DNA from 4 places in the Bacillus sp. MBGLi79 genome. Region 3 is predicted to be linked to each of the others. Evidence: riboswitches for the same ligand, from Rfam matches in the RefSeq annotation. Region 3 holds a riboswitch; each other region holds the start of a gene.
What was found. Region 3 has a riboswitch for S-adenosylmethionine ahead of metN (methionine ABC transporter ATP-binding protein MetN). Riboswitches for the same ligand answer to the same signal wherever they lie in the genome.
Positions count from the first base shown of each region.

Region 1: linked by a shared signal. The riboswitch ahead of metI (cystathionine gamma-synthase/O-acetylhomoserine thiolyase) and the one ahead of metN (methionine ABC transporter ATP-binding protein MetN) in region 3 are both predicted to bind S-adenosylmethionine.
Region 2: linked by a shared signal. The riboswitch ahead of mtnK (S-methyl-5-thioribose kinase) and the one ahead of metN (methionine ABC transporter ATP-binding protein MetN) in region 3 are both predicted to bind S-adenosylmethionine.
Region 4: linked by a shared signal. The riboswitch ahead of metE (5-methyltetrahydropteroyltriglutamate--homocysteine S-methyltransferase) and the one ahead of metN (methionine ABC transporter ATP-binding protein MetN) in region 3 are both predicted to bind S-adenosylmethionine.

Region 1 is NZ_CP026521.1:1,435,644-1,443,452, forward strand. Features, by position in the region: gene C1T29_RS07240 (hypothetical protein) at 1-175, shown strand, start outside; gene C1T29_RS07245 (YjcZ family sporulation protein) at 257-406, shown strand; gene spoVIF (sporulation-specific transcription regulator SpoVIF) at 539-793, shown strand; gene C1T29_RS07255 (ATP-dependent helicase) at 867-3,146, opposite strand; gene C1T29_RS07260 (hypothetical protein) at 3,263-3,517, shown strand; gene C1T29_RS07265 (GNAT family N-acetyltransferase) at 3,589-4,011, opposite strand; gene C1T29_RS07270 (YjcG family protein) at 4,015-4,530, opposite strand; gene C1T29_RS07275 (esterase family protein) at 4,567-5,289, opposite strand; SAM riboswitch class I at 5,457-5,577, shown strand; gene metI (cystathionine gamma-synthase/O-acetylhomoserine thiolyase) at 5,645-6,766, shown strand; gene metC (cystathionine beta-lyase) at 6,759-7,809, shown strand, end outside.
Region 2 is NZ_CP026521.1:1,626,182-1,633,990, reverse strand. Features, by position in the region: gene mtnE (methionine-glutamine aminotransferase) at 1-650, opposite strand, end outside; gene C1T29_RS08295 (carbon-nitrogen family hydrolase) at 745-1,524, shown strand; SAM riboswitch class I at 1,608-1,764, shown strand; gene mtnK (S-methyl-5-thioribose kinase) at 1,857-3,050, shown strand; gene mtnA (S-methyl-5-thioribose-1-phosphate isomerase) at 3,058-4,119, shown strand; gene C1T29_RS08280 (hypothetical protein) at 4,153-4,278, opposite strand; gene C1T29_RS08275 (methylated-DNA--[protein]-cysteine S-methyltransferase) at 4,368-4,865, opposite strand; gene kinE (sporulation two-component system sensor histidine kinase KinE) at 4,862-7,078, opposite strand; gene C1T29_RS08265 (acyltransferase family protein) at 7,331-7,809, shown strand, end outside.
Region 3 is NZ_CP026521.1:3,773,302-3,781,110, reverse strand. Features, by position in the region: gene fadE (acyl-CoA dehydrogenase FadE) at 1-439, shown strand, start outside; gene C1T29_RS19325 (arsenate reductase family protein) at 550-906, shown strand; gene gcvH (glycine cleavage system protein GcvH) at 973-1,356, shown strand; gene C1T29_RS19315 (YusG family protein) at 1,412-1,648, shown strand; gene C1T29_RS19310 (toprim domain-containing protein) at 1,721-2,083, shown strand; gene C1T29_RS19305 (thioredoxin family protein) at 2,085-2,405, shown strand; gene C1T29_RS19300 (SCP2 sterol-binding domain-containing protein) at 2,512-2,856, shown strand; SAM riboswitch class I at 2,971-3,077, shown strand; gene metN (methionine ABC transporter ATP-binding protein MetN) at 3,183-4,208, shown strand; gene metP (methionine ABC transporter permease MetP) at 4,201-4,869, shown strand; gene metQ (methionine ABC transporter substrate-binding lipoprotein MetQ) at 4,883-5,707, shown strand; gene C1T29_RS19280 (carboxymuconolactone decarboxylase family protein) at 5,791-6,168, shown strand; gene C1T29_RS19275 (YuzK family famiily protein) at 6,362-6,499, shown strand; gene sufC (Fe-S cluster assembly ATPase SufC) at 6,692-7,477, shown strand; gene sufD (Fe-S cluster assembly protein SufD) at 7,495-7,809, shown strand, end outside.
Region 4 is NZ_CP026521.1:1,590,827-1,598,635, forward strand. Features, by position in the region: gene guaD (guanine deaminase) at 1-7, opposite strand, end outside; gene metE (5-methyltetrahydropteroyltriglutamate--homocysteine S-methyltransferase) at 181-2,469, opposite strand; SAM riboswitch class I at 2,597-2,752, opposite strand; gene isp (serine protease Isp) at 2,884-3,843, opposite strand; gene rsbRB (RsbT co-antagonist RsbRB) at 4,066-4,899, shown strand; gene thiX (HMP/thiamine ABC transporter permease ThiX) at 4,931-5,695, opposite strand; gene C1T29_RS08110 (ABC transporter ATP-binding protein) at 5,670-7,313, opposite strand; gene C1T29_RS08115 (ECF transporter S component) at 7,300-7,809, opposite strand, start outside.

The DNA.
Region 1 (7,809 bases), 2.3 Mb from region 3:
GTATGAACCGCACGAACAAAAGCAAAAAGAGCATGAAGACACGATGGGCAGCATCAGAAAAGACTTGGATGCATTTGATAAAGCAGGTCTGGAATTTGAAGATGAGATTGAAGCGTTGGCTGAAAAAACAGAGGCCTTACTTAAAAAACATCAAGCTCAATATGATCAATCGTAAATCCGCAAACGCCCTATGCGAATATCCAAGCCAATCCAAGCAGCTCACATAGTGTATAGAGAGTAAAGGAGGTGCTTATCTATGGGCTTTGGATACGGATTCGGTGGTGGTGGCTGCTGCGGCGGCTACGGTGGCTATGCCGGCGGTTACGGCGGCGGCTATGGTTCAACATTTGTTTTGTTGGTCGTATTATTCATTCTCCTCATCATCGTAGGTGCATCTTTCTTTTAAGATGTATTGAGGAAGTACGGGTTATAACCCGTACTTCCTTGCCTTGTGTTTATTTTTAAAAATGTTGGAAAAGCACATTGTATTATGTGCATTCATACAATACCGTATTACTCCGCCAAAAGGAGGCGCATTATGGATAATCAATTTTTTAAGAATATCGAAAAGAGAACAGGTGTGAAGATGCAGGATGTAATGAATCTTGCCGGATCACTCCAAAACGCTAATTTTAAAGATGAAAATACAGTGCGCAGTGTCATTAACCGCGTAGCGCAGCTGGCAAACAGACGCGTGCCAAAAGAATTAGAAGATAAAATCGTGGAATCTATTACAAGCGGAAAAGAAAAGCTTGATTTTGGCACGATTTCTAAAATGATGGATAATAAATAAGCAGATGGCCTGGCTGATTCACTGCAGCAGGCCTTTTTTTACGGTAAAAACCCGGCAGTAATCTGCCGGGCTGTTAATGATGCAAGGGCTGTCTTGCTTTCTGTAGCAGGGGATACAAAAATCTTGAGCGGTTGGCTGTTTTGCCGCGCCTGTTTGCGGGGCAAGACAAATATAAATGCTGTTTCGCCCGTGTCATCGCTACATATAAAAGGCGTCTTTCCTCCTCAAGAGCGGCCTCGTCTCCTTTTCTTGCCGTTTCTAATGAGAAATCGTGCGGAATTGAGCCGTCTACAGTGCCTAACACGTAGACTGTTTTGAATTCAAGGCCTTTTGACCGGTGAATGGTCATCAGCTGAACGCCATGTTCATCCGTTCTGTTTTTCTCAGCGGCCCTCATATGATCCACGTGGGCAAGAAAGTCAGGAATCGTTTTGAACTTCTTGGCGACGACCTTGATATCACGCAGGTCATCGGAGCCTTTTTCTAGCTTGTTGCCCTCATTGCCCCGTTTTTTTAGATACTCGGAGAAGCCCATTTTTCCTTCTGCAAAGGTGATGGCTTCTACAGGCTTCATCGTGCGCAGGCTTGCGAAAAACGGTACGATTTTCTTGATTTTGTCAAGCTGAAACGGCTTCAGATCAGGCAGTTTGGCCAGCGCTTGAATCATCGAGCAGTCTTCGGTAATCGAGAGCGCCTTCAGCGTATTCAAAGCGGACTGCTTTAAAAACAAGGCGGGAAGCAAGTGCTTAATCGCTTCAGTGTCATCCTCATTTTGGCTTGCATACAAGTAGGCGAGAATCTGACGGACGATCCGTCTGCTATAAAACGATTGGACGCCGCGGTCAGCTGTATACGGAATTGACGATTGATGAAGCCTTTCATAGATAGCGCGGCCCCCGCTGTTTGTGCGGTAAAGAACCGCAAAGTCTTCTGGACTGGCGCCGTTTTGAATTTTTTCTTTGATATCGGAAACGACCATTGTGGCTTCTTCCTCTTCGTCGTAAGGATAAAAAAGCACAGGGACCTGAATGTCATCACGAGCGGCTTCAAGCGTTTTGGCATACCTGTTTTTGTTCTTTTTCACGACGATGTCAGCACTAGAGACGATCGGATGCGTAGATCTGTAGTTCGCAGTTAAATAGATCGTCTTCGCTCCGGGATAATCCTTTTGGAAATCAAGAATGAAAGACGGATTGCTGCCGCGAAACGCGTAGATGGACTGGTCATCGTCTCCGACACAGCACAGGTTTTGCTCCGGGCTGGCGAGCATTTGCATGATTTTGTATTGAACCGGATTAATGTCCTGAAACTCATCGATTAAGATATACGTAAACCGAGATTGATATTGTTCCAGAAGGTCAGGCCGCTCGATAAACAATTCATAGCAGGCTGAAGCCATGTCATCAAAATCAAATTGGCTATGTTCTTTTTTCTGGCGTTCATAATGTTCATATAAACGATAAACTTGTTTTTCCCACTCATCTTTTAGAGGGATGCGTTCATTTGGGACATAAGTGTTTTTCCAAAAACCGATCTGCTGCAGAGCTTGGTCAACTGGGAACTCTTTCTCATCGATGCCCTCCTCATAGAGTGCTTTTTTGATATATTGTTCCCGCTGCCACTCCATTTTCAGCAGATGCTCACCGTTCCATTTAGCAGAATCATAATGATATAAGATTTTATAAAACAGACTGTGGAATGTTCCTGTGACAAGTCTTCTGACTTTTGCCTGCTGTAATCCGTACTGGTTCGCCATACGCTCTTTCATTTCAGCGACAGCTTTTGTTGTAAAGGTGACAAGCAGCATATTTTCAGGCGGTATGCCTAAGTGTTCGATCATGTGGGCGGCACGGGCTGTCAGCACGCGTGTTTTTCCGCTCCCCGCACCTGCAAGCACAAGCAGCGGGCCTTCTGTTTCCGTGACAGCTTTCAGCTGATCCGTGTTTAAACCGACAGACGGAAAAAGGCTCGTATTGGGTTCTATTGTTTTTGGAACAAATGGTGTTCCTGGTTTAATGCTTCTTGGACGGTGCCATTCCGTGACAGCCGGGGACGAGTCAGCGGCGATCGCTTTTCCCTTTGGCAAACGAATAACACCAGATTCCTGATCATCTTCTTTTTTTTCCTCTTTGGCTGGCTTCGGAACACACGCCTCCTCACATGCCGGGAAATCGCCTGGCTGGCGATGGATAAATTCTGGCGGATCGGCGATGTTAAGCCGTAACAAAACGGGATTTCCGCAATGAGAACAAAATAAATGTCCTTTTATTCCTTCTTCAAAGAGGAATTGATAATGTTCTCTCGAATATGTATGTAAATGTATAATTCGATCATTCAGTCGGGCGCATTTCAAAAAGGGGTCCTCCCAATCTAAAGGTGTTCATTACAGACAATGACTATCATATCAAAAGAAATGTGTTTCAAAAAGTAAGTTTAAGGGAAAAGAGACAGCAGAGGGGTGGGTATCGTATGATATATGCAGGTCACATTCAAAACCAGCAATACGCTCAATATGCTAATAGAACGATTGGACATAAGCAGGATTATGCCGGAACCGAAAAAATCAGCTATGTCCCGTTTCAGCGGGTATACAAAGAACTGGAAAAGCAGCAGGAGAATCAAACGGCTGCTGAAAGAAAAGTAAACGAGGCAAAACGTAAGCGCTCTCTTTATAAGAGATTGCGAGAAAAAGGAATGGGCACATATATTAATCGATATGTATAAAAAACCGTTCATACGAGAGAACGGTTTTTTATATGCGGAAAAATCCGGATCTTAATAGACCCGGATGCTGTTTAGTCTTTCATCATTTGTAAGTGAGGAATGCCGGCATCGAGGAATTCTTTTTCAGAAAGCACGCGATACCCGTGTTTCTTGTAAAACGGCACAGCCTGTGTTTGCGCGTTTAAAATGAAACCGGAAGCGCCGCCGTCTGAAGCGGCTTTTTCGAGCGCCTTCATAATGATGCCGCCGACACCGGCGGAGCGGTGGCTTTTCAATACGCAAATCCGCTCTAACTTGCCGTAGCCGTCCTTCATGCGCCATCTTCCTGCGCCGACAGGCTTTTCGCCGTCATACACGACGATATGTTCCGATTCATTTTCAAGTTCGTCAATTTCTTCTTCAGCAGGCACGTTTTGTTCTTTGACAAAGACTTCTTCTCTTACATAAAAAGCATCTTTCAGTTGTTCTTCATTTTTTGCGATCACTGCTTCCAAACATTATTCTCCTCTGCCTAACAAGAAGGTTTCGTAAACTGTCCACGATCCGTTTTCCAGCTGGTAAAGCAAGTGGAAACGGTCAACAATTTCTTCATGCGACACTTCCTGCATTTTTAATTGTCCCAGCACATCTGAATGCTCATCGTCGGAAAGATTTTGGCCGACCGTCACATGCGGAACGAAATTATATTCCTGTTCGCCGGCCAACACACCGGTGTATAGCTTTTCATTGAGTGTTTTTAACTCATCCGTCGGCTCTGCTTTAATATAAATGACATTATTGACAGGCGCAAATGAGCTGTATTTTGTCAATTTGAGAACGACTGGGTGGGACTCTTTTGCGATGTTTCTCAAATGCGATACGAGCTGATCCGCTTTCTCCTCCGCACATTCAAACGATGCTCTCAGCGTCAAATGTGGCGGGATCAGAGAGTAGCTTGGGTCATAGCGCTTTCTGTAAGAGTTTGCAAGGTCTTGGAGCTTTTTTGATGGAAATAAAACGATTCCATATTTCATATTATGTCCCTCCTGGAAATAAAGTATGATAGAGTGTTAAAGCATTTTTTTCAGCGCCGGGGTGATGAGCGGCTGCCAGTATGTCCATTTGTGGTCTCCGTCAAATGGCTCAAAATCGTAATCGGAAAGCTTCTTCTCCAGCAGCTGTTTCAGCTCCTGATTCGGTTCTGTAAAGTCCAGAATGTTCCCGTCTGTCGTGTGGACGTCAGTTTCTTTTGTTCCGATTTGGTGATAAATAGAGAGGTGTTTGATATCGTCAGACTGTTTCACGGCTTCTAGCACATGTTTGTCAACATAGGGAGACTGCATGATGATGTTGCCAAACATATTCGGATAATCAAGCGCTGTCATAAGTGACACGGTTGCTCCGAGCGAATCACCGATCAGCGTTCGGCCGTAACCGACCTGATAGGTTGGATACTCATCATCTGCAAAAGGAACGAGCTCATGGGCGATGAACCGTTTATACGCCGAAAATTTTGAACCCTCCGGATGGTAGGTGTTTCTGCGCTCTTTTACATCCTTATAAGGAACACCGATAATAATGCTCCGGTCTATTTCGTGTTTCGACAGCAATTCCTCGACCTGTCTGCCGATTCTCCCCAGCCTGAAATAATCGTGGCCGTCCTGCGCGATAATGACATGGTATTTATAAAGCGGGGAGTAGTTGGACGGCAGATAAACAAGTAAGGTCATTTCCTCATTAAGCTCTTTTGAAAAGAATTTCTTTTCTTGCACTGTGCCGTTTTTCGGTGCCATAAAAACATTCCTCCAGGACATCACTATACTTTCTTGCATTTTCAATTATTGTACCATGAATTATTAGAAATTTCTCTCTTTAAACGGTTCGGCACACGAAGAAAAAAGTGTTGAAATAAACTGTGAATTGCGCTAATATAAAACAATCAGAAAATTGAAATCGATATTTCTTATCGTGAGAGGTGGAGGGACTGGCCCTTAGAAACCTCAGCAACCGGCTTGTTTTGCATGTGCAAAGCGCCAAGGTGCTAAATCCAGCAAGCGTTTTTTATGCTTGGAAGATAAGAAGAAGCGTTAAACCCCTTCTTCTTATGAAGAAGGGGTTTTTATTTTGAAAAGGGAAGGTGTCAGCTATATGTCACAGCACGTTGAAACGAAATTAGCTCAAATTGGGAACCGTAGCGATGAAGTCACGGGAACAGTGAGTGCTCCTATCTATTTATCAACAGCATACCGCCACAGAGGGATCGGAGAATCAACCGGATTTGATTATGTCCGCACAAAAAATCCGACACGCCAGCTTGTTGAGGACGCGATCGCTAACTTAGAAAACGGCGCAAGAGGGCTTGCCTTTAGTTCGGGAATGGCTGCTATCCAAACGATTATGGCGCTGTTTAAAAGCGGAGATGAACTGATCGTTTCATCGGACTTATATGGCGGCACGTACCGTCTGTTTGAAAATGAATGGAAAAAATATGGATTGACCTTTCATTATGATGATTTTAGCGATGAGGACTGTTTACGCTCTAAGCTGACGCCGAATACAAAAGCCGTGTTTGTGGAAACGCCGACAAATCCGCTCATGCAGGAGGCGGACATTGAACGTATTGCCCGGATTACAAAGGAGCACGGTCTTCTGCTGATCGTAGATAATACATTTTATACACCGGTCTTGCAGCGTCCGCTTGAACTGGGGGCAGACATTGTCATTCACAGCGCAACAAAGTATTTAGGCGGGCATAACGATCTGCTTGCGGGACTTGTCGTGGTAAAGGATGAGCAGCTCGGAGAGGAAATGTTTCAGCATCAAAATGCGATCGGCGCCGTCCTGCCGCCATTTGATTCGTGGCTTTTGATGAGAGGAATGAAGACGCTGAGCCTAAGAATGCGCCAGCATCAGGCAAACGCGCAGGAGCTTGCGGCGTTTTTGGAGGAGCAGGAAGAAATTTCAGATGTGCTGTATCCCGAAAAAGGCGGCATGCTGTCCTTCCGTCTGCAAAAAGAAGAGTGGGTCAACCCATTTTTAAAAGCGCTGAAGACCATTTGTTTTGCAGAAAGCCTCGGCGGGGTGGAAAGCTTCATTACATACCCTGCGACCCAGACGCACATGGATATTCCTGAAGAGATCCGTATCGCAAACGGGGTCTGCAATCGATTGCTGCGCTTTTCTGTCGGAATTGAACATGCGGAAGATTTAAAAGAGGACCTAAAACAGGCATTATCTCAGGTCAAAGAGGGAGCTGTTTCATTTGAGTAATCACAATTGGACGCTGGAAACCCAGCTCGTGCACAATCCATTTAAAACAGACGGCGCAACCGGGGCGGTCAGTGTGCCAATTCAGCACGCCTCGACTTTTCACCAATCTTCATTTGAAGAATTCGGCGCATTTGATTACAGCCGTTCTGGCACGCCGACAAGAACAGCTCTTGAAGAAACAATTGCCGCACTGGAAGGCGGAACAAGGGGATTTGCTTTCAGTTCAGGCATGGCTGCCATCTCAACAGCCTTTTTACTGCTGTCACAGGGTGATCACGTTCTTGTGACCGAAGATGTATACGGCGGAACCTTCCGTATGGTGACAGAGGTGCTGACTCGGTTTGGCATTGAGCATACGTTTGTCGACATGACGGATCGTAATGAAGTGGCGCGGAATATCAAGCCGAACACAAAGGTCATTTATATGGAGACACCATCAAATCCGACACTGGGGATTACAGATATTAAAGCAGTTGTTCAGCTTGCAAAAGAAAACGGCTGCCTGACCTTTCTGGACAATACATTTATGACGCCGGCACTGCAGCGTCCGCTTGATCTTGGTGTAGATATTGTGCTTCACAGCGCAACCAAGTTCTTAAGCGGACACAGCGATGTACTCTCAGGTTTGGCTGCTGTCAAGGATGAAGAGCTTGGAAAGCAGCTATATAAGCTGCAAAACGCGTTCGGCGCCGTTCTTGGCGTGCAGGATTGCTGGCTTGTCCTGCGCGGATTAAAAACATTACAGGTCCGTTTAGAGAAAGCGAGCCAAACAGCCCAGCGGCTTGCAGAGTTTTTCCAGAAGCATCCGGCGGTCAAGCGCGTGTATTATCCGGGACTGTCTGATCATCCCGGCGCTGAAACCCATAAAAGCCAGTCGAAGGGAGCGGGCGCCGTACTATCTTTTGAGCTTGAAAGCAAAGAGGCAGTTAAGAAATTAGTCGAGAATGTGTCACTGCCGGTCTTCGCTGTCAGCCTTGGCGCAGTGGAATCGATTTTGTCTTATCCGGCAACGATGTCTCACGCGGCAATGCCTAAGGAAGAGC
Region 2 (7,809 bases), 2.1 Mb from region 3:
CAGCCGTCAAACCCTACAGCGCCGTAAGCAAAATCATGAACGACGCAGATTCCGTTTTCTTTTGCAAAGCTCACGGTTTCTTCAAAGAATTTAGAGGTAGCAACAGCTCCAGTCGGATTATTCGGATAATTTAAATACATCAATTTCGCTTGTTCTCTCACCTGAGCGGGGATGCTGCTGTAATCGGGAAGAAACGCCCTGTCCTTTACGAGCGGCATCATTTCCATCTTCGCTTTCGCGAGTGTGACACCAGACCAGTAATCAGGGTAGCCCGGATCGGGAACTAAGATCGTATCACCGGGATTCAACAAGCATTGCGGGAGCTCGACAAGACCGGCTTTTCCGCCGAATAAAACAGCGACTTCGGTTTCCGGATCCAGATCAATGCCGTACTCTCTTTTGTAAAATGCAGCAGCCGCTGACTTTAGGCTGTATGAGCCGCGAAAAGATGAATATTTATGATTCTCAGGATCAGCAACAGCTCGTTTCATTTCCTCGACGATATGTTCCGGTGTCGGCTGATCTGGATTTCCCTGTCCTAGATTGATAACGTCGTGTCCCTCTGCGAGCTTTCGGTTCACTTTCTGCACCAGGGAAGCGAAGAATTGTTTAGGCAATTCCTTTAATACATGAGACTGTTCAAATTTCATCTATTCTCACCTTCTAAAAAAATCTTGAAATGATAGTCCATCATCATATATGGTTAAATGAAAAAAGTAAAGAAAAATTTGGGGTGTTAAAAAGATGAAATGGACGATATCTTGTCTTCAATTTGATATTTCATATGGTAAACCTTCGGAAAATATAAAAAAGGCTGAATTTTTGATCGAAAAAGAAAGCAAACATGCTGATGTTCTTGTTCTGCCTGAATTATGGACGACCGGATATGATCTGGCCAATCTTGATGAACTCGCTGATGAAGACGGCCATTTTGTTCAGAGCTGGCTGAAGAAAACGGCAAAAAAACATGGAGTTCATCTTGTCGCCGGATCGGTCGCTGTCAGAAAGGATTCTGATGTTTATAATACAATGTACATCGCGGATAAGGAAGGGCAAATCATTAAAGAGTACAGAAAAGCCCATCTTTTTCAGCTGATGGATGAGCATTTGTATTTATCAGCCGGTTCCGAAGATGGATGCTTTGAGCTTGACGGCGTCAAAAGCACAGGATTGATCTGCTATGATATCCGTTTTCCGGAGTGGATCAGAAAACATACGACAAAAGGTGCCAACGTGCTGTTTATTTCCGCGGAATGGCCTCTCCCCCGCCTTGATCATTGGAGAAGCCTGCTTATTGCCCGTGCCATTGAAAATCAATGCTTTGTCGCAGCCTGCAATTGCACTGGTTCAAATCCGGATAATGAATTTGCAGGCCATAGCCTGATTATTGATCCATGGGGGCGTGTACTTGCTGAAGGCGGCCGTGAGGAAGGCATAGTCCGTGCGGAAATCGACCTTCATAAAAGTGTCGAGGTGCGGGAGAGCATCCCTGTTTTCGATGATATCAGAAAAGATTTATATTAAAAAATATATTGACAACTTATTAAAACACCTGTTAGTATGTTCATCAACTGATAAATTAGAATTGTTTAACAAATGAATATATTCTCTTATCGAGAGTTGGGCGAGGGATTTGGCCTTTTGACCCCAACAGCAACCGACCGTAATTCCATTGTGAAATGGGGCGCATCTTTTTCGCGCCGAGACGCTTGTCTCTTAAGGCACGGTGCTAATTCCATTCAGATCTGATCTGAGAGATAAGAGAGGCGGACATAGATGTTAAGCCTCCTTCTCTCTGAGAAGGAGGCTTTTTTACGGCCACATATTAAGTGATTACATAATTGGAGGTTATGATGATGGCAGTCACAAAAACACCTTTATACGAAACGTTAAATGAAAGTTCCGCTGTGGCGTTGGCTGTGAAGCTCGGCTTATTTCCAAGCAAAAGCACCCTGACATGTCAGGAGATCGGCGATGGCAACTTAAATTACGTTTTTCATATTTATGATCAAGAACATAACAAAGCATTGATCATTAAACAGGCGGTTCCTTATGCAAAAGTGGTGGGAGAAAGCTGGCCGCTCACAATCGATCGTGCAAGAATCGAAAGCAGCGCTCTCATCCGTCAGGGCGAGCATGTGCCTCACTTGGTTCCAAGAGTGTTTTACTCTGATACGGAAATGGCGGTTACCGTCATGGAGGATCTCTCTCACCTAAAAATCGCAAGAAAAGGACTCATTGCGGGTGAAAATTATCCGCACCTGTCACGGCACATCGGTGAATTTTTAGGAAAAACACTTTTCTACTCATCAGATTACGCGCTTGAACCTAAGGTGAAAAAACAGCTTGTTAAACAGTTTACAAACCCTGAGCTATGCGACATTACGGAAAGACTTGTTTTTACAGATCCTTTCTTCGACCATGACACAAATGATTTTGAAGAAGAGCTTCGTCCTTTTGTCGAGAAGCTTTGGAATAATGACAACGTTAAAATCGAAGCCGCTAAGCTGAAAAAGTCATTTTTAACGTCTGCGGAAACGTTGATTCATGGTGATTTGCATACAGGAAGCATTTTCGCAAGTGAGCACGAAACAAAGGTGATTGATCCTGAGTTTGCTTTTTACGGACCGATCGGCTTTGATGTAGGGCAATTTATCGCCAACTTATTTTTGAACGCACTCAGCCGTGACGGGGCTGACAGAGAGCCGTTATATGAACATGTCAACCAGCTCTGGGAAACGTTTGAAGAGACGTTTAGTGAAGCCTGGCAGAAGGACAGTCTGGATGTTTACGCCAACATCGACGGTTACCTCACTGATACGCTCAGCCATATTTTTGAAGAAGCAATCGGATTTGCGGGCTGTGAGCTGATACGACGCACGATCGGCCTTGCCCATGTAGCTGACCTGGATACGATCGTGCCGTTTGATAAACGAATCGGCAGAAAACGGCTGGCGCTCGAAACCGGCACAGCCTTTATCGAAAAACGTTCGGAATTCAAAACGATAACAGATGTGATTGAATTATTTAAGTTACTTGTAAAGGAATGATCCATTCATGACCCATTCATTTGCTGTTCCACGTTCTGTTGAATGGAAAGAAACAGCTATTACCATTTTAAATCAGCAAAAGCTTCCTGATGAGACGGAATATTTGGAGCTGACGACGAAAGAGGATGTATTTGATGCGATTGTCACGCTCAAAGTAAGGGGTGCTCCGGCGATCGGCATTACGGCTGCCTTCGGACTAGCGCTTGCTGCCAAAAACATTGAAACAGATAATGTCACGGAATTCCGGCGCAGACTTGAAGACATCAAACAATATTTAAACAGCTCACGGCCTACAGCCATTAATTTGTCATGGGCGCTTGAGAGACTGAGTCATTCGGTCGAAAACGCGATTTCCGTAAATGAAGCAAAAACAAACCTTGTCCATGAAGCAATTCAGATTCAGGTCGAGGATGAGGAAACGTGCCGGTTGATCGGCCAAAACGCCCTGCAGCTTTTCAAAAAAGGCGACAGGATCATGACGATCTGCAATGCCGGCTCAATCGCGACAAGCCGCTATGGAACGGCGCTAGCTCCGTTTTACTTGGCCAAACAAAAAGATTTGGGATTGCACATTTATGCCTGCGAAACAAGGCCTGTCCTGCAAGGATCACGCCTTACTGCTTGGGAGCTGATGCAGGGAGGCATTGATGTCACGCTAATTACAGACAGCATGGCCGCCCATACGATGAAGGAAAAACAAATTTCCGCTGTTATCGTCGGAGCTGACCGAATTGCAAAGAACGGTGATACGGCAAATAAAATCGGCACATACGGCCTTGCTATTTTAGCAAACGCCTTTGATATTCCGTTTTTTGTCGCCGCACCTTTATCTACATTTGATACGAAGGTCAAATGCGGCGCTGATATCCCGATAGAGGAGCGGGATCCCGACGAAGTCAGGCAGATTTCCGGAGTACGGACCGCTCCATCAGATGTGCCTGTCTTTAATCCCGCTTTTGACATTACACCTCATGATCTCATTTCAGGAATCATCACAGAAAAAGGGATTATGACCGGTAACTATGCAGAAGAGATTGAACAGTTGTTTAAAGGTGAAAAGGTGCATTAAAAAACCGCTGGACTTTGCTCATTTGGAGCTGAGTCAGCGGTTTTTTTGTTTCTTTTTGTTAACATTGATGATTTCATCTTTTTGAGCGCTTGATAAGATATGCAGTTTCACAAACAGTTTGGCAAAAACGGCAATTTTCTCAGAGCGGCTCGGCTTCAATTGCTTTGTCCTCCTTTTTCATCAGACCAACTTTTTTAACTTAATAAAATGATATGTCGGCTGTGAAAAAAGGGAACGTGCCATATGTTTTATTTTTCTTTATAGGAGATTTGCTCGATGTTCAGCAAAAATGCTTTGAGATCAGTTTTGCTTCCGGCGTAGCCTGTTAACGCGCTGTTTTTGCCAATCACTCTGTGACACGGAACAAAAATCGGCAGGTCGTTACGTTTATTAGCCTGTCCGACAGCGCGCACCGCCTTCGGACTCCCGACTGCAGCGGCAATATCAGCATAGCTTCGGGATTCACCATATGGGATCCTCTCCAGCGCCTCCCACACTTTTTTCTGAAAAGGTGTGCCCTTTTGGCTGAGGGGCAGGGAGAATGTCTTTCTTTCTCCGGCGAAATATTCATGAAGCTGTTTTTTCGCTTCTGCAAGAAGAGGTGTTTCCTTGTGTTCTGTCTTCTGAACGGTTTCTTTCCAATCCATCCAATCTTCCTGACTGAGAAATAGACGGGTGATCCTGCCCTCCTCTTCGGCAATGATAAATTCACCGAGCGGCGTTTCAGCTGTCATATAGTAATTCACTCATCATTCCTTCTTTCTTCAGCATTCTGTCTGACGGGAAGCGTAATATGAAAAACGGTGCCCTTTCCTTCTTCACTTTCGACCATAATCTCGCCTTGATGTTCTTCAATAATTTTATAGCTTACCATAAGCCCAAGTCCAGTTCCCCGTTCCTTTGTCGTATAAAATGGTTCACCAAGGCGCTTTAATTTATCTTCTGTCATTCCAATCCCCTCGTCTTTTAAGGAGATGAGGACATGATCTTGATCCAGTACCCTTATCGTCACAAAAATGTTTCCGCCGTCAGGCATCACTTCGATGGCGTTTTTTAATATGTTGATAAAAACCTGTTTCAGCTGATTCGGTTCACAGTAGATCGGGGGAATGTCGTCCATTAAATCAAGCTGCATTTGTACATTGCTGAGATTGGCTTGCGCGTTTAGAAGGTCTATCGTGTCTCTCATAATTTGGGTAACATGTTTTTCCTCATACATAATGGCCTGGGGCTTGGCTAAAATCAAGAATTCGGTGATGATGGATTCGATGCGCTTTAGTTCTGAGGTGATCACGTTGAAGTAAAGGGCGTAGTCTCCCTCGACACTTCCTTTCAGGAGCTGAATGAAGCCTTTAAGAGCGGTCATCGGATTTCTGATTTCATGGGCAATGCCGGCTGCGAGTTCGCCGACAACATGAAGGGTATCTGATTTGCGCAGGCGTTCCTCCAATTCTTTTCGCTCTGTAACGTCTTTAAAGATAGCCAAGTTCATATTTTGAATAATATTCCGTTTAAATGAGAATTCGAGTTTTCGATTGTCACTGCTGCTTAGCAAAAATGGAATTTCGTTGTCCATTTCATCAAAATTAATCTGCCTTGCCGGTGATGCCAGATTTTCTATTTCATAAGCAGAAATAATATCTAGCAGGCTGTGCTGTTTGATCTTTTCATGTGACAGCCCCAAAATATGGCTTGCTAACGGGTTGGCGTCGATAATCCTGTATTGATTGTCGAACAATACATTGCCGTCCATTGAGCCGTTGAACACTTTTCTGAATTTCAGCTCGCTTTCCCGAAGCTCCTTTTCCATCCGCTTTCTGTCGCTGACATTTCTTAAGATCGTTAAATGCTGGTTTTCAAGTATGGTCCGCTTTGAAGTGAATTCGAGCTCTTTGAACTGCCCATTCCCCATTTGAAACAGCAGCTCTTCTCTGATCTCTCCGTATTTTGCATATTTCCTTTTCGTTATGCTGTATTTCTGCTGCGAGTCGACGAGAAAATCACACAGCTTTCTTTTCAACAGCAAGTTCATCGGCAGCTCAAAAATTTTGCAGGCTGATTGATTCGCCTTAACGATTCTTCCGTCATTCGACCAAATGATGATGGCGTCCATCGCATTTTCAAAGATTTCTCTGAACCGCTCCTCACTTTTAAAGAGCTGAAGCTCCATAGACCGCTTCTCTGTGATATCCCTCATAATAGACATATAAAAACCGCTGATGATGTTTGATGTAATCGTGAATTCAAATAGCTTTTGGACTCCTGAACGAAGCTTGACAGGCAGCTCCCCCTTCGCTTTTCCCTTGCGGTTGAGCGTCTTCCAGATATTGTCGAAATCTTTTCTTGAGCCGCTGTCTATGAACTCATACAACGATAAATGAGACAGCTCATTATGATTGATTTCAAAGCTTTTACAAAAGGACAAATTGGCATCAATAAAACCGCCATCTTTATCAAACAGGACGATTCCATCAACCGCTCTGTCAAACAAGTCCTTAAAAAGCTGTTCATTCATAGAGAATTCTCGCTCCAAAATCTTCTTAGAAGATATGTCCCTCATGACAACAAAAAAGAAATCCTCGCCAATGCCTCTTTTGGCCAGAAACTCTATGTATTTTGTCGCCCCGCAATCAAGCCTGATCGGGACCTCCTTCCACAGAAAGCCTTTTTTAAAAAACTTCTTTACGGCAAGATTCAGTTCATCCTTTGGGATTGAAAACAAAAAATCCAAAACAGAACGCTCTTTTAAATCTTCCGAATCAACTTGAAGCATCCTTTCTGTTGCTTCATTCGCCTTAACGATTCGCATTTCGTTATCACAAATAAAAATAGCATCGAGCGTATTGTTGACAATCACTTGATGCTGATTCAATTCCTTTTTCAGTCGCGCGTTTTCTTCTTTGAGGCGATTCAGTTCCTCTCGCAGCTCCGAGTTTGTCTGGACATCAAGAGTTTCCATGCATGTACACTCCTTCTTCAAAACCTATCCCTCAATATTTCTACAAAATGCGGGAACTTCCTTCATTTGCCCTATAAATTTCAGAAAATTTCAGCGCCATTACATTCCGAAGACATTTTCTACGATCCTTACCGCCACTTTACATCGTCCTAACAATCAGCATTTTTTTAGATTCCTTTTTCATCTTTTATTTTAAAATATGTACCAGCAGGGAATAATCTCTTAGTGACTGATGAAAGAGAAGGTGATGCTATGAGTAAATCGCGGGACAGTTATTTCGATAACGCAAAATTTTTATTGATATTCCTTGTTGTATTCGGTCATATTCTTCGTTCCTTTATTAATGATAATCACTTTATGCTCTACCTCTACAAGTTCATTTACACATTCCATATGCCTGCATTTATTCTTGTATCCGGTTATTTCGCAAAAGGCTTTAAACGGGCGGGATATGTAAAAAAGCTGGCGGCCAAGCTGATTATTCCGTATTTGATTTTCCAAATCATTTATTCCGTTTTTTATTACATTATGCAAGATGAAAGCATGGCAAATGTGAACCCAATTGATCCGCAATGGTCGTTATGGTTTCTTGTAAGCTTATTCTTTTGGAACCTGCTTCTATATCCTTTTTCAAAGCTTTCAAAGCTGGGAGCGCTGTTTGTCAGCTGCGGAATCGCCGTGCTGATCGGTTATCTGGACTTTGTCAGCAGCACGCTGAGTTTGTCACGGAC
Region 3 (7,809 bases):
TGGAAGCGGCGTCTTAGAGCAAGAGAAATATATCGTTAAGCAAGCGAAAAAAATTGCGTTGTTTGCCGCCGGCCTAGCTGCGCAAAAATACGGAAAAGCCATCGATCATGAGCAAGAAATTCTCGTGAACGTCGCGGATATCGTCAGCAATGTATACGCAATGGAATCGGCCGTGCTCAGAACGGAAAAGGCCATTGCAGCACAAGGCGCTGAAAAAGCTGCGCAAAAGGTGCTGTACACAGAAATTTTCGTTCAAGAAGCCTTTAACGAAATTGAAGCGCATGCGAAGGAATCCCTTATCGCAATGGAAGAAGGAGACTCACTCCGCATGATGCTTTCCGCTCTGCGAAAGCTGACACGCGTAACGCCTAAAAACGTGATTCAGAAAAAACGCGAGGCGGCGGCAGGCATTTTTGAGGCTGAGAAATATATTGTCTGATTGGCCATGAGCTCCGCATGCGCGGAGCTCTTTTTTAAGAAGCACTGTTTTAGGTTTTTAAAACAAACTGTGTTAAAATAACCTCGATTATTTTATTGAGGGGGAAGAAGATGTCGTTAACTTTTTACTGGTACCCTAAATGCGGAACGTGCCGCAAAGCAAAGAAGTGGCTTGAAGAGCATGGGAAAGAAATAAACGAAATACATATTGCTGAGCAGCCGCCAAGCAAAGAAGAATTAAAAGCGCTTTATGAAAAAAGCGGGCTGGATCTCAAGAAATTTTTCAACACGAGCGGCATGAAATACCGCGAGCTCAATCTCAAGGAAAAGCTGTATCACATGTCAGAGGACGAACAGCTCGAACTGCTGGCTTCAGACGGAATGCTGATCAAACGCCCGCTTACAACAGACGGCGAAAAAGTGACTGTCGGATTTAAAGAAGACCAATTTGAAGAAAACTGGGCTTAATGTAAATTTTTTTTGAAAAGTGTGGTATCTTCTTATTGTAGTGCTGTAAAAAATGGAGGGATTCAATTGAGCATACCAAAAGATTTGCGTTACTCAGGAGAACACGAATGGGTAAAAGTTGAAGGAGAAAAAGCCAGAATCGGAATTACGCATTTTGCCCAGTCCGAGCTAGGCGACATCGTGTTTGTCGAACTTCCTGAAGTGGGCGCTGAAATCAAAGCGGACGAGCCATTCGGCAGTGTTGAATCCGTTAAAACGGTATCTGAGCTTTATGCGCCGATTAACGGAACTGTTGTGGAAGTAAACGAAGATCTTGATGACAGTCCGGAATTCGTCAACGAATCTCCGTACGAAAAAGCATGGATGATCGTCGTTGAGCCGACTGACGCTTCTGAAATTGAAAAACTGATGACAGCAGAGCAATACGAAGAGATGACACAAGAAGACTAAAACAGGATAGCCGTAAAAGCAATTGGACACGCTAACGTTATGGGAGGTGTCCAATATGGCTTTCGACAAACAAAAGCTCGATGTCACCAACGACGTGACAGGCCGCTTTCAAAATGGCCGGCTCTCGTTATATCATGATAATGAGATGATCGGCCAAATGACAAGCATGAATGAATATGAGCTTAAGTCCGGTTATTCCTTTGAAAATGAGAAGTTTTATAAGACAGCCGATGTGGTCTCTGGTGACGACGCAAAATATGTAGATTGTGACTACGAAAACGGCTGGTGTTAAATGTAGGCGGTGAATTTCACTGCCTTCTTTTACAATCTGAACGTTTCAAATTTGACGCGGCAGGTGAAGAAGATGGATGAGCTGGAAAAGGTTATGATTGTCGAGGGGAAATCAGATAAAGAGAAAATCGAAAGCGTCCTGAATGAACCGGTGCGCATTATCTGCACAAACGGAACAATCAGCCAGCTGAAGCTTGAGGAATTGGCTGACGAGCTTTATGATAAAGACGTCTATATATTAGTTGATGCTGATGAATCAGGCGAGAAATTGAGAAAACAGCTGAAGCGTGAATTTAATGAAGCCTGCCATCTCCATATCGACAGAGCCTATAAGGAAGTAGCGGCTGCGCCCAGGCACCATGTCGCCTCTGTATTGCTGCGTGCGAATCTGAATGTCCATACTATTTTTCTTGAAAGAAAGTCCCGAGGTGTATAGCATGAAAGAACTCCAAGAACACGAACTTGATCACATTGAAGATGATGTGTACCTTCTATATTTATATACTCCGTTTTGCGGCACCTGCCAGCTTGCAAGCAAAATGCTGACAGTGGTGAAAGAAATGCTGCCTGATGTCGCCTTCTATCAAAACAATGTCAATTACTCTCCGACATTTGCAAAAGCATATCAAATTGAAAGCGTCCCTTGTTTTCTGCTGTTTAAAGGCGGAAAGGTGGTCGAAAGAGGATATGCGTTTCATTCCGTTTCTTATTTATATGAGCTGATCAAACAAAAATCATCTTCCGCATCCCAATTATGACATATTTCTCAGCATATCCAACGAAATTGTCGTTCGTTTTATAAAGGGGTTCTTGCGACAGAGAGAGAAATGTGTATGTATGACCAACAAATAGGAGGTTGTACATATGGAGAAAGCGGAAGTTTTAGAAGATGAGTATCAGCATCTGTTTTTAAAACCCCTTTTGAATGCCTCAACATTGCTCATTACCTTTCAAGGAGAAGCAGAAGCCTTAACCGTCTCAATAAACGAACAGGGAGAAATGAAAAAAGTTTCTCCGCCCCAAACGTCCAACCTGACCTTTTACGGAAACCAAACGGAAATTATTGATTTATTGCACGGAGATATTTCCCTTCAGCACTTGATTCAGAGCGGAAGCCTCAAAGTAAAGGGGTCATTCAGGGCCCTGTTAAAGCTAGAAGCCATTCTCTGGCTGACAAATGGATTTTTTCAGAGGATTTCAAAGAATTGAAAAATAATAAATTATTATAATAGTAAAAGTTGTCATCATTTATTTTATTGACATTTAATCATTCGCCGTGCTATTCTACATTAAGAATTTCCGGACGAAAAAGACTATATATTTCTCTTATCAAGAGAGGTGGAGGGAAGTGCCCTATGAAGCCCGGCAACCATCAACGCTGTTGAAATGGTGCCAATTCACACGAAGCGTTCAGCTTTGAAAGATGAGAGAAAGGCATTTTATATAAGCCTTTCTGCTCAAGTGTGCAGAAAGGCTTTTCTTTTGCAGAAAAAACCGGAAGATTTCTTAGAATAGTGTTAAGGCAGGTGATTGCTTTGATCAATCTTCAGGATGTTTCAAAAGTTTACAAGTCGAAACATGGAGATGTCAATGCTGTCCAAAATGTCTCGCTTTCCATTAAAAAAGGTGAGATTTTTGGAATTATAGGATATAGCGGAGCTGGTAAGAGTTCCTTAATCCGTCTGCTGAACGGCCTTGAGAAACCAACCTCAGGAACCGTGGAAGTGGCGGGAACAAAGATTAATGAAGTAAATGGACGCGGTTTAAGAAAAGCACGCCATGAGATCAGTATGATTTTCCAGCATTTCAATTTGCTTTGGTCGCGGACTGTCAGAGATAATATCATGTTTCCTTTAGAAATTGCCGGGGTGAAAAAGAGCGAGCGGATCAAGCGCGCCAATGAACTGATTAAACTGGTAGGTTTAGAAGGAAAAGAAAAATCATATCCGTCCCAGCTGAGCGGCGGTCAGAAGCAGCGTGTCGGAATTGCCAGAGCGCTTGCAAACAATCCGAAGGTTCTCCTTTGTGACGAAGCGACATCAGCATTAGATCCGCAAACGACAGATTCAATTCTGGATCTATTGTCCGATATTAATGAAAGACTCGGTTTGACGATTGTGCTGATTACGCACGAAATGCATGTCATCCGCAAAATCTGCAACAGAGTCGCCGTCATGGAAAACGGTAAGGTGGTCGAAGAAGGCGAGGTTCTCGACGTCTTCAAAAATCCAAAGGAACAAATGACAAAACGATTTGTTCAACAGGTGACAGAGCCAGAAGAAACGAAAGAGACGCTTCAGCACCTTCTTGATGATACAGCATCAGGAAAAATGGTTCAGCTCACATTTGTCGGTGAGTCAGCTGAACAGCCTCTGATTACAGAGATGATCAGAAACTTCAATGTCAGCGTCAATATTCTGCAAGGGAAAATTTCGCAGACGAAGGATGGAGCTTACGGTTCACTGTTCATCCACATTGACGGAGACGAGGAAGAAGTGCAAAACGTGATCCGGTTCATTAATGACAAACAGGTGAAAGCAGAGGTGATCACGAATGTTTGAAAAATACTTCCCGAACGTTGATTTAACTGAATTATGGAACGCGACCTATGAAACACTTTATATGACGCTGATTTCTTTACTGTTTGCTTTTGTCATCGGGGTCATCCTCGGCTTGCTGCTCTTTCTGACGAGCAAAGGAAGCCTCTGGCAGAATAAAGCGGTCAACTCTGTGATTGCTGCCGTTGTTAACATATTCAGATCGATTCCGTTCCTTATTTTAATTATTTTACTATTAGGGTTTACGAAGTTTTTAGTCGGCACGATCTTAGGGCCAAACGCCGCATTGCCGGCGCTGGTTATCGGCTCGGCACCGTTTTACGCACGTCTTGTTGAAATCGCGCTGCGTGAGGTGGATAAAGGTGTGATTGAAGCCGCTAAATCAATGGGCGCGAAAACGTCTACGATCATTTTCAAAGTGCTGATTCCGGAATCAATGCCGGCACTTATTTCTGGCATTACGGTTACAGCCATCGCTTTGATCGGCTCAACGGCAATTGCCGGAGCCATTGGTTCAGGCGGCCTTGGAAACCTTGCGTACGTAGAAGGATATCAGTCTAATAACGCTGATGTTACCTTCGTTGCGACTGTGTTTATTTTAATCATCGTATTTATTATTCAAATCATCGGTGATTTAATAACAAATATTATAGACAAACGATAAGGGAGGATTTACATTGAAAAAGCTATTTTTAGGTGCATTACTGCTTGTATTTGCAGGAGTTATGGCTGCCTGCGGTTCGAATAACGGCGCTGAATCCGGCAAGAAAGAAATTGTCGTTGCAGCAACGAAAACACCGCATGCGGAAATTTTAAAAGAAGCTGAACCATTGCTGAAAGAAAAAGGCTATACGCTGAAAGTGAAAGTGCTTAGTGATTACAAAATGTACAATAAAGCTTTAGCTGATAAAGAAGTGGACGCGAACTACTTCCAGCACATTCCTTACCTTGAGCAAGAAATGAAAGAAAACACAGATTACAAACTTGTGAATGCCGGCGCTGTTCACTTAGAGCCATTTGGTATTTACTCTAAAACATACAAATCACTGAAAGACCTTCCAGACGGTGCGACAATCATCCTGACAAACAACGTTGCTGAACAAGGCCGTATGCTTGCAATGCTTGAAAACGCTGGATTAATCACTCTTGATTCTAAAGTGGAAACCGTTGACGCAACATTGAAAGACATTAAGAAAAACCCGAAAAACCTTGAATTCAAAAAAGTAGCGCCTGAATTAACGGCAAAAGCATATGAAAACAAAGAAGGAGACGCGGTCTTCATCAATGTAAACTATGCGATCCAAAATAAATTAAATCCTAAAAAAGATGCAATTGAAGTAGAATCAACGAAAAACAACCCATATGCTAACATCGTCGCAGTGAGAAAAGGCGAAGAAGATTCTGCAAAAATCAAAGCGCTGATGGAAGTTCTTCACTCTAAAAAGATCAAAGACTTCATCGAGAAAAAATACGACGGAGCTGTGCTTCCTGTATCTGAATAAGTCTGAAACCCCGGATGAGCAATCCGGGGTTTTTTCGCGTATTTTCCTAAAAGCTGCTCATAATAAAAAGGAATGTTAAACAGATGGAGGGATTTTCTTTGAATCAAGACAGAGGAAGCATGCAGGACGCGCTAAAACAATATAAACATGGTTTAGGCACATTTGAACAAAAGATGCCGCTGATGGGAAGGAAATTTAACGAGTTTACTGAACAGTGCTTTGCCGGGAATTCTCTGACTGAAAGAGAAAAACAGCTGATCGCCCTCGGAATCGCCATCAATGCTCAGGACGAATATTGCATGATCTATCATACAAAAGGCTGTCTTGATCAGGGAGCGACAGAAGAAAACATTCTCGAAGCCGTCAGTGTGGCAGCGGCATTTGGAGGCGGCGCGGCCTTCAGTCAAGGCGTGACAGTTGTCCAGCAGTGCATTGAGGAATTCGGAAACACCACGCATTAAGAGAAGGAATATTCCGAAAAACCATTCTCATTTGATCTGAATGGATGCTTTCGTCTCATCTGCCGCTATTTCAAGCCATATCCTTTTTGCGGCATCAAACGCAGCACTGATAAAATAGAAAGCAAATATATGAAGGGATTGATTCATTATTTGCAGCAGCCAGGACAGACTGAACCTCGATTATACGTCAGAAATGGAAAAAGCGATGCAGCTGTCACACGGAATTGGATACGAGGAATACGGACGCCGGCTGGAAACAAGAATGAAAGTAGAGCGGCAGAGAGAGCTTGATTATCAAAAAAGCAAGCGGATTTCTGCAGGAGCTTATTGAGAAAATCAATCTTTTAAAAAAGGGTGGGAATCCACTCTTTTTCTTTTTCAATCGCTTTAATAAAGTGCTGATCTTTGTTAAACTTGAGGAATGTGCGAGGCACGATAAAAAGTTGTATTTACTTTTCATTTGTTATAAAATTAGAATGAGAATAAAATGAGAATAATGATTATATATTTTGGAGGTATAGATATGGCTGCTTCAACATTAACGATCAAAGATCTTCACGTTGAAATCGAAGGGAAAGAGATCTTAAAGGGTGTAAACCTTGAAATAAAAGGTGGAGAATTCCACGCAGTAATGGGCCCGAACGGAACTGGTAAATCCACTTTATCAGCTGCTATTATGGGGCATCCTAAATATGAAGTAACAAAAGGCAGCATCACGCTTGACGGCAAAGATGTACTGGAGATGGAAGTGGACGAGCGTGCGCAGGCAGGCTTATTCCTTGCGATGCAGTACCCAAGTGAAATCAGCGGTGTGACAAATGCCGACTTCCTTCGCTCAGCAATCAACGCGCGCAGAGAAGAAGGCGATGAAATTTCTCTTATGAAATTCATCCGCAAAATGGACGAAAACATGGAGTTCCTTGAAATGGACCCTGAAATGGCTCAGCGCTATCTTAACGAAGGCTTCTCAGGCGGGGAGAAAAAACGCAACGAAATTCTTCAATTAATGATGATTGAACCGAAAATCGCCATCCTTGATGAAATCGACTCAGGTCTTGATATTGACGCTTTGAAAGTTGTATCTAAAGGGATCAACAGAATGCGCAGCGAAAACTTCGGCTGCCTGATGATCACTCACTATCAGCGCCTGTTAAACTACATCACTCCGGATGTTGTTCACGTTATGATGCAAGGCCGCGTTGTCAAATCCGGCGGTGCAGAGCTTGCACAGCGTCTTGAAGCAGAAGGTTATGACTGGATCAAACAAGAACTTGGCATTGAAGACGAAACTGTTGGCCAAGAAGCGTAAGCGTTAGGGGGATTAATATGACACTAGATACAAAACTATCCGTAGATCAGGAGTATCTCAAAAGCTTTTCCGAAAAGCATCAAGAACCTGCCTGGCTGAAAAACCTGCGCTTACAGGCTCTTGAACAAGCTGAGGATCTGCCGATGCCGAAGCCTGACAAAACTAAAATCACAAACTGGAACTTCACGAATTTCGCGAAGCATACAGTTGATAACGAACCGCTTTCTTCATTAGAAGATTTGACTGATGAAGCAAAAGCGCTGATCGACGTTGAAAACGAAGATAAAACATTATACGTACAGCGTGACCAGACGCCGGCATACCTTTCACTT
Region 4 (7,809 bases), 2.2 Mb from region 3:
GATTCATCCCAATCCCTCCTGTCAATAGAGTGTTATTAGTATAGCCGAAAAGAATGCAAAGAACATTCTTAAAAAAGTGCAAAATAAACAAAGTATTTGGGGGATTTGCTAAAATGAGAAACCGATTGTGGCTGTATTATAGAAAAAACCACCTGCTAAATGCAGATGGTTTTTGAAAAATTATACTAGCTGTGTCTGCTGTGCTCTCGCCTGTTTTGCGGCTTCAACCATGTTTTTCAATGCGGCAACCGTTTCTTCCTGCTGTCTTGTTTTCAATCCGCAGTCCGGATTTACCCAGAAGCGGTCAGTCGGACAGACGGCAAGCGCCTCAACAATAATGTTGTACATTTCTTCAGTTGACGGCACACGAGGGCTGTGAATGTCATATACACCAAGGCCAAGCCCTTTCAAATATGGGTGATCTTTTAAGTAATCTAAAAATCCTCCGTGGCTTCTGCTATGTTCGATTGTAATCACATCAGCATCAAGATCATTGATCGTATCAACGATATCTTCGAAGTTGCTGTAGCACATATGTGTATGAATCTGCGTCTCGTTTTTCACGGAAGAAGTGGTTAATCTGAATGCTTCTGCCGCCCAAGTCAAATACTCATCCCAATCGCGGGTTTTCAATGGAAGGCCTTCACGCAGCGCTGGTTCATCGACCTGAATGATTTGAATGCCTGCGTCTTCCAGCGCTTTAACTTCTTTACGAAGGGCAAGCCCGATTTGGAAGGCGATTTCTTTTCTCGAAATGTCGTTTCGAGGGAAAGACCAGTTTAAGATTGTAACAGGTCCCGTCAGCATCCCTTTCACATGCTTGGAAGTCAATGACTGTGCATAGACTGTGTCTTTCACTGTCATCGGTTCAATAAATTCAACATCTCCGTAAATGACTGGCGGGCGTACACAGCGTGATCCGTATGATTGAACCCAAGCGTATTTAGTGAAGGCGAAACCGGCCAGCTTTTCACCGAAGTATTCGACCATGTCTGTCCGTTCAAATTCGCCGTGAACAAGGACATCAAGCTCTAATTCTTCTTGAATATCAATCCATCTTTTTGTTTCCGCATTGATAAAGTTTTGATACTGTTCATCGGACCACTCAGCTTTCCGCCATTTTTGGCGCGCGCTCCGCACTTCAGCAGACTGCGGGAAGCTGCCGATCGTTGTCGTCGGCAAAAGCGGAAGGCCGAGAGATTCATTTTGCAGGGCTAAACGTTCTTCAAACGGAATAGGACGCTTGAAGTCTTTATCAGTTAATTGCTCAAGCTCTTTCTTTTGTTCAGAATTGGCGCCTGTTGCAAACTGTTTAAGCGCCTGGATATCAGCCTTAGCCTGCTGAATCTCTTCGCTGATCGCCGCTTTTCCTGATACTAATCCCTCTTTCAAAGCTGTCAGCTCGGCCAGCTTTTCTTTTGCGTAGGATAATCCGTTCAATAGATCTGTTTCCAAGTGCTCATCGGGGTGTTTCGCTACTGGAACATGCAGCAGGCTGCTTGAAGGCTGAATCCACAGTTCATCAACTTTTGCAACGCTGAGAATATCAAGAACGGCATCGAGACGCTCTTCAAGATCTGCTTTCCAAATATTGCGTCCGTCGATAACGCCGGCTGCCAGCACTTTGTCTGTCGGAAAGCCATGTGTTTTAAGCTGTTCCAGGTTTCTGCCTTTATCGTGAACGAAATCAAGGCCGATTCCCTGAACCGGGTAAGAGATCAGCTCTTCATAAGCATCAACAGAATCAAAATACGTCTGCAAAAGCACATTCAAGGATGAAAGCTCACTTGTAATGCTTTCAAATAATTCTTTTGCGCCGCGGACATCTTCGCTAGAAGCGGTAACGAGCGCCGGCTCATCAATTTGAACCCATTTTACGCCTTCTTCTTCAAGCTCCTTCAAAAGCTGTACATATAATGGCACAAGGCGTTTTTGGATCGCTTTTGCTTCAGACGGTTCATAGCCTTTAGCAAGCGTAACAAATGTATAAGGGCCGACAATCACAGGCTTTGTTTCAACACCGTATGCCTCTTTGATGCGGCGATAATCTTCGAGCTGTTTATTTCTTGTCAGACGGAACTCAATGCTCTCGTCATATTCCGGAACGATGTAATGGTAATTTGTATTAAACCATTTTGTCATTTCACTGGATACAGCGTCTTTGATTCCGCGGGCGATAGCGAAGTATGTATCGGTAGCGTCAGTCAAATGTCTGAACCGTTTCGGAATCCAGTTGAAGCTGACGGCTGTGTCGAGTACATGATCATACTGTGTGAAATCAGAAACAGGCACAACATCAATCTGCTGGTCAATTTGTGTTTTTACTGCGGATAAAAATAGTTCGTCAATTTGCTTCAAAAAAGTATCTTTATCAGTACTGCCTTTCCAATACGCTTCAAGTGCTTTTTTCCATTCTCGGTTTAGTCCGATTCTGGGAAATCCTAAATTCGATGTTTTGATGGTTGTCATTGTTTCTCCTCCTTTATATGTAAAACACTCTCGTTAACCCGCGGATACAGGCTGCTAAGAGGTTTTCTCACAACAAAAAGCCTCTTTCCCATGAGAGAAAGAGGCTTTTCTACGTAAAACACTGCCTCTCTCATCTCTCAGATTCAATCTGATGGAATTAGCACCGTGCCTTATGAGACATCAGTCTCGGCGCGAAAAGCAGTGCGCCCCATTTCACAATGGTATTACGGTCGGTTGCTGTTGGGGTCAAAAGGCCAATCCCTCGCCCAACTCTCGATAAGAGAAAATGTTATTAATTTTTCGAAAAGTTGAATCATTTGTTGGTAATCTTAACAGTAATTCAAATTCATTGTCAACATAGAATTTGAAATTTTATTTACATGATTTGGGGCTTATTATATAAGAAAAATAATTTTATAGGGTCAACAAATGTGATTGCTCTGCTTTTTCTGCGAGCTCATCAGGAGCTGTTAAATACAGGAATCCATTGCCTGCCAGCGTTTTTGCAATATCAAGAGGAAGTGTCCTGCGGATTAGCTGTGCGAAAACTTCAGATTCTGAAAGCTTTCTTTGAAATGATTCTTCTTCATAGCTTTTGATTAAAGCAAGCGCACCGCTGACATGAGGGGCAGCCATTGAAGTGCCGGTAAGCTTACCGTACTTCTTGTTGGGAAGGGTGGATAAGATGTTTTCTCCTGGTGCCACAAGGTCAATCTCTTTATTGGCGTTAGAAAATTCTGATAATTCTCGCGCTACAGAAACAGATCCAACTGCAATCACTTCATTATAAGCCGCAGGGTAGGAAAGCTCTTCTGTGCGTTCGTCGCCGTCACCCTCATTTCCCGCTGCACACACGACAAGCACTCCGTTTTTGACCGCGTTTTTCACGGCTTCTTCCAGCTCCGGCACATCACTTGGTCCGCCAAGGGACATTGAGATGATATCGACTTTCTGTTCCACCGCGTAGTTAATGCCGTTGATGATCCATTCGTATTGTCCGCTGCCGTTCTCGCCGCCAAGAACCTTCACAATCAATAGGCTTGCCTCAGGCGCGACTCCGGCAATGCCTCCGTTTGAATCATTAGCTGCAATCGTTCCGGCGACGTGTGTGCCGTGTCCGTTGTAGTCGGAAATCGCATCTTCCTTGCCGCCGTCATCATCCGTGAAGTTCTTTCCGCCAATGATTTGGCTTTTTAAATCTGGATGGCTCGTGTCGCATCCCGTGTCCAATACAGCAATTTTTACATTCTTGCCTTTTACCCCTTTCGCCCACATTTCTGGCGCCTTAATCACTTTAATGCCCTCAGGAAGCTCGTTTACATCCATGATCTGCTCATTCGTCACATACGGGATCAAGCGGATTTCACCATTCATAAAAAAGCCCTCCTTTTTTATGCTTTCAAGTGGATTCAAGGGTGTTGCCTCATATTATATGAAAAAAGCAACCGATCGGACAGAGCCATTTGAAGCATTTTGAAAAAATAGGATACACACCAAAGAATTAGTAATTTTCAAAATATTGGATGGCTTCAGCGTGTATGACTGGGATTTAGCTGGCAGTCAAGTTATAATAATGTTGGGGAAAGGAGCAGTGTGATGAAACTGAATGAAAAATTATATGCGTTTTTTTCAGAACATGTGGAGCAAATGGCCGAGGAATGGATAGAAACGATGGAGGAAAGTGATCCGAATTCGCTTTACGCCCTACATAATGCAACAGTAACGGAAGAATTGAAAGAGCAGGACAGAGAATTTTACCGGCATCTGAATTACATGTATGTTTTACCGGAAAAACAATTTCTCGAAGAATTTCAAGAATGGGTCATTGAGCTGACGAACGATCAAAAGCATCTCGACACACCGGTTCAGTATGTCATTCGGGAGTTTATGAGAAACCGGAGATTATATACGAAGTATTTTGAGAAGTTCGCAGAAGAAAATGAGTCAGCATTTGAACCGGGAGAGAAGCAAAAATGGGCTGATTTGATTGTAAAAGTATTTGATTTCACCATTTATACATTCGTTGATCACGCTGAAATGAATGCTAAGCAGCAATTAAACGCCCAGAGAGAAATGATATTGGAATTAAGCTCACCTATCATTACCCTGAGCAAATCAACAGCTCTGCTGCCGCTTGTCGGTGACATCGATACCGAACGGGCTAAGTTTATTCTGGAAAACACGCTTCAGGCTTGTGCAAAAAGACGCGTGGAGCATCTGTTAATCGATCTGTCAGGTGTTGTGGTAGTGGATACGATGGTTGCGCACCAGATTTTTAAATTGATTGAGGCGCTTAATCTGATCGGTGTCCGGTCAACCCTGTCAGGAATCAGGCCTGAGATTGCGCAAACCGCTGTACAGCTGGGAATTGATTTTTCGAATATCACCATTAAAACCAATCTTGCCCAAGCATTAAACTATCATCAATAAAAAAATCCGCTATCTCAGATAGCGGATTTTTTTATGATGCGAAACATAAAGATACGAGAAAAGATCCCGCGAATAATAAGAGAACGAGGCAAAAGAACACCCAGTCGCGCCGGTTCACGGACAGCATCCTGTAATATGTCCGGTTTCTGCTTCCTGTAAAACCTTTCGATTCCATCGCAAGCGCTGTCCGTTCTGCTTTTCTGATAGCGCTTGCCAATAGCGGTATGGTATATCGTTTTAACCCGCTGATTTTATTTATGAAGCCGCTCTCCGCCGCACCTCCTCTGATTTTATGAGCCTGCTGGATCAGCTGGACCTCATCCTTTAACAGCGGAAGAAAGCGAAAGCCTGCAATGACACCGTACGCGAGCTTTGGTGAGAGCTTGCACTGCTGGACAAGGCTCTGCATAAATAAAATCGGATCGGTCGTAAAAACAAACATCATCGATAAGGCGGAAAAGCACAAAATACGAAAGCCCAATGAGATGCCGACAGACATATTATCGCTGTTAATGGAGATAGGGCCTGCTTGAAACAAAAAATTATCCGGTGTTGTCGGCACCTTGCCGAAAACGGCGGCTGTCCATACGCATCCGAATGCTAAAATCAAAAACGGAATCGTAAACAACAACCATTTTTTCAATGGGATTCCGGCCGCCAATAGAACACCCGCAACGATGATGATATAAAAACACGCCGGAGTGTAAGGGTTGTAAATAAACGACAGCATGACGACACAACAAAAAACCGCCGCCGCTTTTACGGTTGGATTAATGAGATGTAACGGCTGTTTCATCGCGCACCTCCTCTTGATATGCCATCCATTCATATAGAAGGGGAAGGGTGAGCTTTGCTTTTTGGGCAAGCCCTGTTTCTTGAGAAAACAACTGCACTGGAGATCCATCAAAGGCCAAGCCTGTATTGTGAAGCACAAGCACGCTGTCAGCATACGAAGAGACTAGCTCCATATCGTGTGTAACCATGAGGACAGCGGTTCCCTCTGCCTTAATGCGCTGAATCATTTCCATACATTCAGCCGCCGTGCGGGCGTCCTGGCCAAAGGTTGGTTCGTCTAATAATAAAACCTTTACGTCATGCATGAGCATGGTAGCAACGCTCAGTCGCCGTTTTTGCCCTTGGCTGACCGCAAACGGATGATGATCAGCCAAATGGGCAAGATCGAAACGATTCAGCAGGTGTTGCGCTTTTTTCTCAGTTTCAGCATTTACCTTCTGGCCGAACAGCAGCTCATCATACACCGTATCGGTGACGAATTGGTGTTCAGGGTTTTGAAAAACAAATCCCATTCGTTTACGCAATTCTTTTTCTTTATATTGCTGCAGCTGCTGATCATAGAGAAGGATTTTGCCGCTTTGCGGTTTCATAAGACGGGCCAGAACAGATAAGAGCGTCGATTTTCCAGTGCCGTTCGGGCCGACAAGCGCCGTCAAAGAGCCTTCGCGCAATGAAAAGCTGATGTCTTCGAAAATCGTTTGTTGTCCTCTCGCGAACGAAAGGCTGCGGACTTCGAGCACACTCTTTCCAGAAGGAGTTGGCTTCTTTTCAGCACGCCCGGCAGGAAAGGGCTCTTTGAACAGCGTTTCTTTTGATAAAGTAAACGGCATACTCAGCTTTTCCTGCAGATGGCAGACCTTTGGAATTGCGATGCCCAATTTCTTTAGTGTCTCCGCTTCGTGCTGAAATAGATCTTTCGTCAGGCCATCCAGCGCTTTTTGGCCGGATTTATCGAGCACGATCGTCCTCTCAATCCAAGGCGCCCATTCATCAAGCTGATGCTCAATGACGAGGAGGCTGAAACCTTTTTCCCGCTGAAGATCTTTCATCAGATGAACGAATTCCCGCGCTGAGAAAGGGTCTAAAAGAGAAGTCGGCTCATCTAAAATAATAAGCTCAGGCTCCATCGCCAAAATACAGGCGAGAGCCACTTTCTGCTTTTGTCCTCCTGAAAGGATGGATATCGTTTTTTCTTTTAAATGGGTAATACGTAATTTTTCTAATACGGCATTGATTTTCTCTGTCATTTCTTCTTTTGGAATCTGCAGATTTTCCAGCCCGAAAGCGATTTCGTCCTCCACCGTCAGCATGCAGAACTGCTGATCAGGATCCTGAAAAACGACCCCGGCATGCTGAGCAATCGTTTCGGTGGTTTCAGCGTTTGTGACCGGCTTTTGAAATAGAAAGACATGTCCGGACTGAATGCCGTCGCAAGCTTGCGGATATAGACCGTTTAAACATAGGGCGAGCGAGCTTTTACCGCACCCGCTGGGGCCTAGCAATAAAACACATTCTCCTTTTTGAAGCTCAAACGAAATATTTTGAAAAACCGGTTTTTCGTCTTCTTCATAAGAGAAGCTGAGCTGGTCAACTGTCAGAAGCTCGTCAAAGGCTTGCATGTTCTGACGCCCGCTTCCGTTTCTTTTTCAGTTCCTTTCCGAGTGCCATTCCGTTTAACACACCTGTATAAGCGAGAGAGTCGCTGACGGCTTTTCCGAGAAGCCCCGCCAAGAGCGCGCCGGAAATGAGACGGATTACAAGCATAATGAGCAGATAACCTGATGAATAGGCTGCATAGCCAGAAACAAAGAGATCGTAGATAAAGCTGGCTACTGAAGATCCCATCCCGGCCAGCATAAGGACAGGGAGAGAGTATGCTTTCCAGCGTGTTGCAAGGAATACAGCTTCAGCCCCGAGTCCTTGAACAATGCCGATGACGATGACCATCGGGCCAGACGGATTTCCCAGCAGGCACTCAACGAGAGCGGCAATGATTTCAGAAACGAGCGCCGCACCCGGTTTTCGAATGATGTATGCGGCGATGACCGAAACGATAAACCAAATGCCGTAAATCGGTTCATAGGCAATTGGCCCAAACATACCTGCAAGCACGTT